One region of the Streptomyces sp. NPDC052064 genome, then DNA from elsewhere that is predicted to be linked to it. Evidence: riboswitches for the same ligand, from Rfam matches in the RefSeq annotation. Region 1 holds a riboswitch; the other holds the start of a gene.

Region 1 (5,404 bases):
TCGAACAGGCCGAAGGGCCCGCACCCCGGGGGGTGCGGGCCCTTCAGAGAAGACCGGTCGCTTGCGCTTGGTCGTGGTGCGCGTTCAGGCAGAGACGCGAACCATGTCGGCCTGCGGCCCCTTCTGGCCCTGCGAGATCTCGAACTCGACCCGCTGGCCCTCTTCAAGGGTGCGGTAGCCGTCCATCTGGATCGCACTGTAGTGGACGAAAACATCCGCACCACCGTCGACCGCGATGAAGCCGTACCCCTTCTCCGCGTTGAACCACTTGACGGTGCCCTGAGCCATGCCTAACTCCCCTATTACTGGCCCTTGCACAGATCCACACTTCGCGGACCCGGGTCAGACCTCACCCCCCACGGTTGGGGGCGTGCGCCGGAACGCGTCGACCGCGGCTGAATGTATCTGTCCAACTGCCGTCTGCAACAGGTCAATCGGACGAGAATTCTGGACGCGCAGGGTCCGGAATGTAGGGAGAATTCGCCCGACTTCAGGGCAAGTCGGGCCACACAAAAGGAACAAAAGCCGCAGAAGACGCACACACTTTGGCTACATCTTGTCGGGTGCGCGGCAGGAATTCAGGGCTCCCGATCAGAAGATCGGCGCTGCGTTCCCCAACTGTACCGCGCTCAATCACACAGAATTGCCCCCTCCGCTTCTCTCACGGAGGGGGCAATTCGATGAACTCTCAGTAACCGCGGTTACCGAAGGTAATAAACAAGCCGGTCGACCGGTTCAGCCACCCGCGACGGCCGGGATGATCGACACCCCGGCACCGTCCGGCGTCGCCGTCTCCAGCCCCTGCTCGAACCGCACGTCGTCGTCGTTGACGTACACGTTGACGAACCGGCGCAGCTTGCCCTGGTCGTCCAGCACCCGGGCGGCGATCCCGGTGTGGTTCTTCTCCAGATCGGCGATGACCTCGCCGAGGGTCGCCCCCTCGGCGGCGACCTCGGCCTGGCCGCCGGTGTAGGTACGCAGGATGGTGGGGATGCGAACGGTGACGCTCATGACTTCAAAACCTCCGGTTGGACGAGATACCCAGGCAGCCGACGACGATCAGACGAGCCCAGCCTCACGGAACGAATCAAGGTTGGGACGAATGGTCGCGGTAAGCCCGGTCCCAGCCACCGCATCCAGCGTCTTCAGACCATCGCCCGTGTTCAGCACAACGGTCGTCAACGACGGGTCGAGCACCCCGTTCTCGACCAGCTTCTTCGCCACGCCCACGGTCACACCGCCGGCGGTCTCCGCGAAGATGCCCTCGGTCCGGGCGAGGATCTTGATCGCGTCGACGATCTGCTCGTCGTTCACGTCCTCCACCGCACCGCCCGTGCGGCGCGCGATGTCGAGCACGTAGGGGCCGTCCGCCGGGTTGCCGATCGCCAGCGACTTGGCGATGGTGTCCGGCTTCTGGGGGCGTACGACGTCGTGGCCGGCCTTGTACGCCGTCGACACCGGCGAGCAGCCCTCGGCCTGCGCGCCGAAGATCTTGTACGGCTTGTCCTCGACCAGCCCGAGCTTGATCAGCTCCTGGAGGCCCTTGTCGATCTTCGTGAGCTGCGAGCCGGAGGCGATCGGCACCACGAGCTGGTCCGGCAGCTGCCAGCCGAGCTGCTCGCAGATCTCGTACGCCAGGGTCTTGGAGCCCTCCGCGTAGTACGGCCGGAGGTTGACGTTGACGAAGCCCCAGCCCTCGCCGGCCGGGTCGCCGATCAGCTCGGAGCAGAAGCGGTTCACGTCGTCGTAGTTGCCCTGGATGCCGACGAGTTCACCGCCGTAGACCGCGGCCATGACGACCTTGCCCTGCTCCAGGTCGTGCGGGATGAACACGCAGGAGCGGAAGCCGGCGCGGGCCGCCGCGGCACCCACGGCGCCGGCGAGGTTGCCGGTGGAGGAGCAGGACAGCGTGGTGAAGCCGAAGACGCGGGCGGCCTCGATGGCCTGGGCGACGACACGGTCCTTGAAGGAGTGCGTCGGGTTGCCGGAGTCGTCCTTGACGAAGAGCTTGCCGGCGTCGACACCCAGTTCGCGCGCGAGGTTGTCGGCCTTGACGAGCTGGGTCCAGCCCGGGTTGATGTTCGGCTTGTCCGCCACGTCGGCCGGGACCGGCAGCAGCGGGGCGTAGCGCCAGATGTTCGCGGGCCCCGCTTCGATCCGCTTGCGGAGTTCCTCGGTGTCGTAGGCCGAGAAGTCGTAGGCGATCTCCAGCGGGCCGAAACACTCCTCGCACGCGAAGACCGGGCCGAGGGGTACGCGGTGGCCGCACTCGCGGCAGCTCAGCGCGGCGGCGGGGCCGAGGTCTACGGTGGAGTGGGTGGTGCTTGCAACAGTCTGCACAGCCATGTGAGGCGAGGCCCTTTCTCCTCATCTTCCTCACGACGCATCTCGCCGTGAGACGGATTTGGCACCTTCCCGAGCCGGGAGCCTCGCGGAGCGGTCGACAGTGACCTACGAGTATCGGCTGGAGGGTTGCCGGGGCTTCATCGGGCCGTTTCCCTCTGCCCCTCTGGATGAGCTGTATGCGGTTGTAAACGACGGCTGACCCCGGACATGCGATGGTCATCCGCGTTGTTCAAGACTGTAACCGACGACCAGCACAGTTGAGATAGTCGTCCGAACCGCGAGATGGCTCACAGTCCGTCCCGCCGAGAGTACGCAGAGGAGCCGCCACGGTGCTGGAAGAAGTCGAGCGCTGGCTGAGCACCCGTTCCTGGTCAGCGACCGGTCGTCCGCTCCACCAGATTCTGGCCGCCAAGCAGCGCACGGGCCAGACGGTGAGCGTGGTGCTGCCCGCGCTCAACGAAGAGGAGACGGTCGGTGACATCGCCGCCGTCATCCGTCACGACCTGATGCGGCAGGTGCCGCTCGTCGACGAGCTGGTCGTCGTCGACTCGGGGTCGACCGACCGTACGTCGGAGGTGGCCGCCGCCGCGGGCGCGACGGTGGTGCACCGCGACGAGATCCTCCCGTCGATCCCGGCCGTGCCCGGCAAGGGCGAGGTGCTGTGGCGTTCCCTCCTCGTCACCCGCGGGGACATCGTCTGCTTCATCGACGCCGACCTGAGGGACTTCTCGTCCGACTTCGTCTCCGGGATCGTGGGCCCGCTGCTCACCGACCCGGACATCGACCTGGTGAAGGGCATGTACGACCGTCCGCTCGGCGGCGCTGCCGGGCAGGGCGGCCGGGTGACGGAACTGATGGCCCGCCCGCTGCTCAACATGCACTGGCCGCAGCTGGCCGGCTTCGTGCAACCGCTCGGCGGCGAGTACGCGGCCCGCCGCTCGCTGCTGGAGCAGCTGCCGTTCCCCGTCGGGTACGGCGTCGAGCTGGGCATGCTGGTCGACGCCCTGCACCTGGTGGGCCTGGACGCCCTCGCCCAGGTGGACATCGGAGTGCGCAAGCACCGGCACCAGGACGGGCAGGCACTGGGCCGGATGGCCGCCGCGATATACCGCACGGCCCAGCTGCGGCTGGCCCGCGGGCATCTGATCCGGCCGTCCCTGACGCAGTTCGAGCGGGGCGGGGACGGCTTCGAGCCGCGGACCTACTCCGTGGACACCGAGGAGCGTCCGCCGATGGTGGAGATCGCCGAGTACCAGGCGCGGAAGGCGGCGTGACCGGGGTCGTTTTCGGCCGGGTGGGTCAGGTCCGTACGTTTGAGCGTTTCCGGGCCGGGCTAGGTTGAGGCGTATGGCTTCGACGTACGGTGCTGCACAGGTGCTGGTGGCCTCCAACCGCGGCCCGGTCTCTTACGCGGTGGGCGAGGACGGTTCGCTGAACGCCAAGCGCGGCGGCGGCGGGCTGGTCTCGGGGCTGTCCGCGATCGGCTCGGACGCTGACGCGCTGTGGGTCTGCTCGGCGCTGTCCGACGGCGACCGCGAGGCGGTCCGGCGGGGCGTCGGCGAGGACGGCGTACGGATGCTGGACATCCCGGCCGACGTGCACGCGGACGCGTACAACGGCATCGCGAACTCGGTGCTGTGGTTCGTTCACCACATGCTCTACCAGACGCCGCTGGAGCCGGTCTTCGACGCGGAGTTCCGGCGCCAGTGGGCGTCCTACGAGACGTACAACCGGGCGTTCGCCGAGGCGCTGGCCGAGGAAGCCGCGCAGGGCGCGGCGGTGGTGGTGCAGGACTACCACCTGACGCTGGTGCCGGGCATGCTCCGCGAGCTGCGGCCGGACCTCAGGATCGGCCACTTCTCGCACACGCCCTGGGCGCCGCCCGAATACTTCCGGATGCTGCCGGACGACGTGGCCGGGCAGGTGCTGCGCGGCATGCTGGGCGCGGACCGGCTGGGCTTTCTCACGCAGCGCTGGGCGGACGCGTTCACCGCGTGCGCCGAGCAGTTCGCCGGCGGGCTCGGCGGCACGCGGATCGGCGTGCACGGGCTGGGGGCCGACGCGGACTTCCTGCGGCAGCGGTCGCACGAGGCGGACGTCGAGGAACGGATGGCCGCGCTCCGGGAGGAGATCGGCGAGGGCCGCCGCACCATCGTCCGGGTCGACCGCACCGAGCTGTCGAAGAACATCGTGCGCGGCCTGCTGGCCTACCGCCGGCTCCTCGACACGCACGCCGAGTGGCGCGAGCGCGTGGTGCACGTCGCGTTCGCGTACCCGTCGCGGCAGGACCTCGCGGTGTACCGGGAGTACACGGCTGAGGTGCAGCGGGTCTCGGACGAGATCAACGCCGAGTACGGGACGCCGGGGTGGACCCCGGTCGTACTGAACCTCAAGGACGACTTCGCCCGCTCCCTGGCCGCGTACCGGCTGGCCGACGTGGCGCTCGTCAACCCCATCCGGGACGGCATGAACCTCGTCGCCAAGGAGGTCCCGGTCATCTCCGACGCGGGCTGCGCGCTGGTGCTGTCGCGGGAGGCGGGGGCGTTCGAGGAGCTGGGCGAGGACGCGATCGTGGTGAACCCGTACGACGTGACGGGGACGGCGGTGGCCCTGCACGAGGCGCTCTCGATGCGCCCGGAGGAACGCGCCGAGCGCGGCAAGCGGCTGGCAGCGGCGGCGACCGCGCTGCCGCCGGCGCAGTGGTTCCTGGACCAGCTCGACGCGTTGAGGGGCTGATCGCCGATGACCGGTCCCACGGACTCCCCGCTGCCGGCGCCCGCCACGAAAGCCGGCCAGGAAGGTCTGGACGCTCTCCTCACCCACCCCGGCAAGGCGCTGATCGGCCTCGACTTCGACGGGACGCTCGCGCCGATCGTGGCCGACCCCGAGAAGGCCCGGGCCCACCCGGAGGCCGTGCCCGCACTGGCCGCGCTCGCGCCGAAGGTGGCCGCCGTGGCGGTGATCACCGGTCGGCCTGCCGAGGTCGCCGTGCGCAACGGCGGCTTCGCGGAGGTCCCGGGCCTGGAGCACCTCGTGGTCCTCGGCCACTACGGCGCCG
Region 2 (5,404 bases), on a different contig from region 1:
GCGGTCTGCTCATCCGGCAGATCCACCACTGGGCGGCGATCATCTTCCTCGCCGGCATGTTCGTGCACATGATGCGCGTCTTCTTCACCGGCGCGTTCCGCAAGCCGCGCGAGATCAACTGGCTGTTCGGCTTCCTGCTGTTCGTCCTGGGCATGTTCACCGGTTTCACCGGCTACTCGCTCCCGGACGACCTGCTCTCCGGCACCGGTGTCCGCTTCACGCAGGGCGCGATCCTGTCCGTGCCGATCGTCGGTACGTACATCTCGATGTTCCTGTTCGGCGGGGAGTTCCCGGGTACCGACTTCGTCGCCCGGTTCTACTCGATCCACATCCTGCTGCTGCCGGGCATCATGCTCGGACTCGTGGTCGGCCACCTGATCCTGGTCTTCTACCACAAGCACACGCAGTTCGCGGGTCCCGGCCGGACCAACAAGAACGTCGTCGGCATGCCGCTGCTGCCGGTCTACGCGGCCAAGGCCGGAGGCTTCTTCTTCCTGGTCTTCGGTGCCATCGCGGCCATCGCCGGCATCGCGACCGTCAACCCCATCTGGGTCCTGGGCCCCTACCGGCCCGACCAGGTGTCGACGGGCGCGCAGCCCGACTGGTACATGGGCTTCGCCGAGGGTCTGGTCCGAGCGATGCCGGGCTGGGAGATCAACCTCTGGGGTCACACGCTCGTCCTGGGCGTGTTCATCCCGCTGGTCCTCTTCGGCCTGTTCCTCGGGATCATCGCCCTCTACCCGTTCATCGAGTCGTGGGTCACCGGGGACAAGCGCGAGCACCACATCCTGGACCGGCCGCGCAACGCCCCGACGCGCACCGCCTTCGGTGTCGCGTGGGTCACCGGCTACATGATCATGCTGATCGGCGGCGGCAACGACATCGTCGCCACCCACTTCCACCTGTCGATCAACGCGGTCACCTGGTTCGTCCGGATCGGGTTCTTCGCCGGACCGGTCGTCGCCTTCATCATCACCAAGCGCATCTGCCTCGGCCTCCAGCGCCGGGACAAGGAGAAGGTGCTGCACGGCCGCGAGTCGGGCATCATCAAGCGCCTGCCGCACGGTGAGTTCATCGAGGTGCACGAGCCGCTCAGCCAGGAGCAGATGTACACGCTCACGGCGCACGAGCAGTACCAGCCGGTCGAGATCGGCCCGACGGTCGACGAGAACGGTGTCGAGCGCAAGGTGAAGGGCTCCGAGAAGCTGCGCGCCAAGCTCAGCGAGTCCTACTACGGCGAGGGTGCCCAGATCCCGAAGCCGACCACCGAGGAGTACCGCGAGATCACGAGCGGCCACGGCCACCACTGATCACTGCTTCGCCACGCCACGCGAAGGGCCCCGTCCGGTGTTCGGACGGGGCCCTTCGCCGTGCCCCTGGCTGGATAGGGTGGACCTCGTTGAGACTCTCGTCCCGTAGTGCGGGACGCCTGACCCTGGAGCGGCTTATGAGCGCTGTGATCCCCGCTGGAGGCGACACCGCGGCGGGCCGCTCCTGGCCCCTGCTGTTGAACAGTCTGCTGGACCGCCGGGACCTGACCGCCGACGACACCGCGTGGGCGATGGACCTGATCATGCGCGGTGAGGCGACGGACGCCCAGATCGCCGGGCTCGTGGTGGCGCTGCGGGCCAAGGGCGAGACCGTCGAGGAGATCGCCGGATTCGTCCGGGCGATGTACGAGCACGCGAACGTGATCGAGGTGCCGGGCCCGGCCGTCGACATCGTCGGCACGGGCGGCGACGGGGCGAAGACCGTCAACATCTCCACGATGTCGGCGATCGTCATCGCCGGCACCGGTGCGAAGGTCGTCAAGCACGGCAACCGCGCGGCGTCCTCGGCGTCCGGGGCGTCGGACGTGCTGGAGAAGCTCGGCGTCAACCTGGAGCTGCCGACGCACCGGGTGGCCCGGGTCGCCGAGGAGGCCGGGATCACCTTCTGCTTCGCGGCGAAGTTCCACCCGGCGATGCGCCACGCGGGCGCCGCCCGTGGGCAGTTGGGCATCCGGACGATCTTCAATGTTCTCGGCCCGCTGACCAACCCGGCGAAGGTCCGCTCCCAGGCCGTCGGTGTCGCGGACCCGCGCATGGCACCGATCGTCGCGGGCGTCTTCGCCGAGCGCGGCCACTCGTCCCTGGTCTTCCGGGGCGACGACGGCCTCGACGAACTGACCACCACGGCCACGTCCCGGGTGTGGATCGTCCGCGACGGCAAGGTGACCGAGGAGGCCTTCGACCCGCGCGACGTGGGCATCGAACTCGTCCCCGTGGAGGCCCTGCGCGGCGCGGACGCCTCCTACAACGCGGAGGTCGCCCGCCGTCTGCTGGACGGTGAGACGGGCCCGGTGCGGGACGCGGTCCTGCTGAACTCGGCGGCTGCCCTGGTGGCCCTCGATCCCGGCCGGGGAACGCTGGCCGAGCAGATCCGTGCCGGCATGGCGAAGGCGGCCGAATCGATCGACTCCCGGGCCGCCAAGCGGACCCTGGAGCGGTGGGTGGCGGCGAGCAACTCGTAAGGCGGAGTGTCCCGCAATCCGGACGCGGGTTGCGGGACCTCGATCATTCTCGTAGGTTCCTTTCCAGGTCATGAGTGACAGTCATGAGGCCCCGGCCGACTGTCCGGCAACCCTCCGTCCGTGGCGGGGTGCCCCGGGTGAAGACCAGGTCGTAGTCAGCAAGGTCTACGGCAAGCGCGGACCCCTCGCGAAACCAGGGGTCCTGGTCGTCGAGGAGCTTTCCGTGAATCAGCGAATGCGTTAGGGCCGCAGAGCCCCGCCTCCGCACCCTTTCTCTCCTTCGCCCCGCTTGCAGCCGTACGGCTCGCGGGCGCATTCCACCTGCCTTCACGGGAGTTCCGCCATGTCCGTCTCCACCCTTGCCGCCGACCAGTCCGTTTGTGCCCCGCTGCCCGTTCTGGGCCGGGACGTCACCGTTCCGCTCGTCACCGGCGGTGAGGTCACCTACGCCGCGCTCGACTACGCCGCCAGCGCCCCGGCGCTCCAGCGGGTCTGGGACGACGTCGCCGCCTACGCGCCGTACTACGGCAGCGTCCACCGCGGTGCCGGGTACCTGTCCCAGCTGTCGACCGACCTGTTCGAGAACTCCCGCCGGACGGTCGCGGAGTTCCTCGACTGCCGGGACGACGACCAGGTCGTCTTCACCCGGTCCACCACCGACTCCCTCAACCTCCTCGCCACCGCGCTCCCGGCCGGCTGCCAGGTCTTCGTCTTCGAGACCGAGCACCACGCCTCCCTGCTGCCCTGGCGTGAGGCCCGCGTCACCTACCTCGACGCCCCGCGCAGCCCCCGCGAGACCGTCGAGACCCTGGAACGCGCCCTCGCCGACCGCACTGTGTCCATCGAAGGGGGCCACGGCCCGGCCCTCGTCTGCGTCACCGGCGCCTCGAACGTCACCGGCGAGCTGTGGCCCGTACGGGAGCTCGCGGCGGCCGCGCACGCCCACGGCGCCCGGATCGTGCTCGACGCCGCCCAGCTGGCCCCGCACCACCCCGTGTCCGTCAAGGACCTCGACGTCGACTGGGTCGCCTTCTCCGGGCACAAGCTGTACGCGCCCTTCGGCTCCGGCGTGCTGGCCGGGCGGGCCGACTGGCTGCGCGAGGCCGAGCCGTACCTCGCGGGCGGCGGCGCCAGCCGCAAGGTCACCCGGCGCACGGACGGGGGAGTGGACGTGGAATGGCACGACAGCGCCGCCCGTCACGAGGCCGGGTCCCCCAACGTCATCGGCGCCTACGCCGTCGCCTCCGCCTGCAAGGCGTTGACCGAGGCCGGCTTCGACACTCTCGTCGCCCGCGAGCAGTACCTGGTCGGGAAGGTGCGGGAGGGGCTGGCCGACGTCCCTCAGGTGCGGTTCCTGTCCCTGTTCGGGGACAAAGCGCCGCGCGTCGGTGTGCTCTCCTTCGTCGTCGAGGGCTGGAACAGCTCGCACTTCGCCGCCGCGCTCTCCGCCGAGTACGGCATCGGCGTCCGGGACGGGCTCTTCTGCGCCCACCCGCTGGTGCGCACACTGCTCGGCAGCGACCCGCAGACGCAGGGCGAATGCGGGGCGCCCGAGGCCGCGCCCGGTGAGAAGTCCCTCAACGCCATCCGCGTGAGCTTCGGTGCGGGCACGCCGGACGAGCACGTGGAGCGGTTCGTACGGGCCGTGCAGGAGCTCGTGTCGGACGGGGCGCGGTGGAACTACCGCACGGAGGACGGGCGCTGCGTGCCGGACACGTCGGTCTGAACGGCCCGGTCGGAGACCAATGGCAGCCGGGTGCCGAGGACGATCATCCTAAGGGCCCGCTCGGTGGCGTCCGTGAGCAGTTCGCTCGCCCGGACCAGGGCCTCCGACAGGGCCATCGGCGCCGGCAGGATGCCGCTGAACGCGTCCACGCCGGGCACCTCGTGCGCGCCCTCGCCGAGCGTGCCCGCCAGGGCCAGGACCGGGCGGCCGTAGAGCTTGGCCCGGCGGGCCACCTCGGCCGGGACCTTGCCGCGCGGCGTCTGGTGGTCCAGGGCGCCCTCGGCGGTGATCACCAGATCCGCGCCGGCCAGGCGGGCGTCCAGGTCGAGGTGGTCCACGAGCACGTCGAAGCGGGGGAGGAGACGGGCGCCGAGGGCTGCGAGGCCGGCGCCCAGGCCGCCGGAGGCCCCGGTTCCGGGACCGTACCGGAGGTTGGTGTCCGGGACGGCGACGTCGCGGGTGAGGACGAAGGCCCAGTTCTCCAGTCCGGCCGACAGCTGCTCGACCTGTGCGGGCGTCGCGCCCTTCTGCGGGCCGAAGACCCGGGCCACGCCCCGCTCTCCGCACAGCACGTTGTACGGGTTGCAGGCGACGAGCAGCTCCACGTCCGCCAGGCGGGTGTCCAGGCCCCTCGGGTCGATGTGGTGCAGCCGCGTCAGCTCCCGGCCCCCGACCGGCAGTTCCTCGCCCCGCGCGTCCAGCAGCCGGGCCCCGAGCGCCTGGAGCGCGCCCGCGCCGCCGTCGGAGGTGCCCGAGTCGCCGCAGCCGACGAGGATCCGCCGCACGCCCCGGTCGAGCGCGGAGCGGATCAGTTCGCCGACGCCGTACGTGGTGGTGGCGCCCGGGTCGCGCAGGTCGCGCGGGACGAGGGAGAGGCCCGCGACCGCCGCCATCTCCACGACCGCCGTGTCCCCCGAGCCCAGCACGGCGAAGTGGGCTCCGATGGTCTCCCCGACCGGGCCGGTGGCGGGCACCGTGACGAGCCGGCCCCCGGTCGCGGCGGCCAGGGCGGCCGCCGTGCCCTCGCCGCCGTCCACCAGCGGGACGAGGTCGAGCTCGGCGCCGGGCAGGACACGGCGTACGCCCGCGGCGATGGCGTCGGCGGCGGCCTCCGCGGACAGGGACTCCTTGAAGCCGCTGGGGGCTACGACGACACGGGTCAGCAT

The links. Region 1 has a riboswitch for S-adenosylmethionine ahead of thrC (threonine synthase). Riboswitches for the same ligand answer to the same signal wherever they lie in the genome.
Region 2: linked by a shared signal. The riboswitch ahead of ACZ6TU_RS09055 (aminotransferase class V-fold PLP-dependent enzyme) and the one ahead of thrC (threonine synthase) in region 1 are both predicted to bind S-adenosylmethionine.

Annotation. Positions count from the first base shown of each region.
Region 1 is NZ_JBVJJE010000018.1:43,925-49,328, reverse strand. Features, by position in the region: gene ACZ6TU_RS36110 (cold-shock protein) at 85-288, opposite strand; gene ACZ6TU_RS36105 (ubiquitin-like small modifier protein 1) at 736-1,011, opposite strand; gene thrC (threonine synthase) at 1,060-2,346, opposite strand; SAM riboswitch class I at 2,365-2,520, opposite strand; gene ACZ6TU_RS36095 (glucosyl-3-phosphoglycerate synthase) at 2,676-3,620, shown strand; gene ACZ6TU_RS36090 (alpha,alpha-trehalose-phosphate synthase (UDP-forming)) at 3,694-5,082, shown strand; gene otsB (trehalose-phosphatase) at 5,089-5,404, shown strand, end outside.
Region 2 is NZ_JBVJJE010000003.1:258,733-264,136, forward strand. Features, by position in the region: gene qcrB (cytochrome bc1 complex cytochrome b subunit) at 1-1,310, shown strand, start outside; gene trpD (anthranilate phosphoribosyltransferase) at 1,448-2,512, shown strand; SAM riboswitch class IV at 2,579-2,695, shown strand; gene ACZ6TU_RS09055 (aminotransferase class V-fold PLP-dependent enzyme) at 2,856-4,238, shown strand; gene ACZ6TU_RS09060 (glycerate kinase) at 4,193-5,404, opposite strand.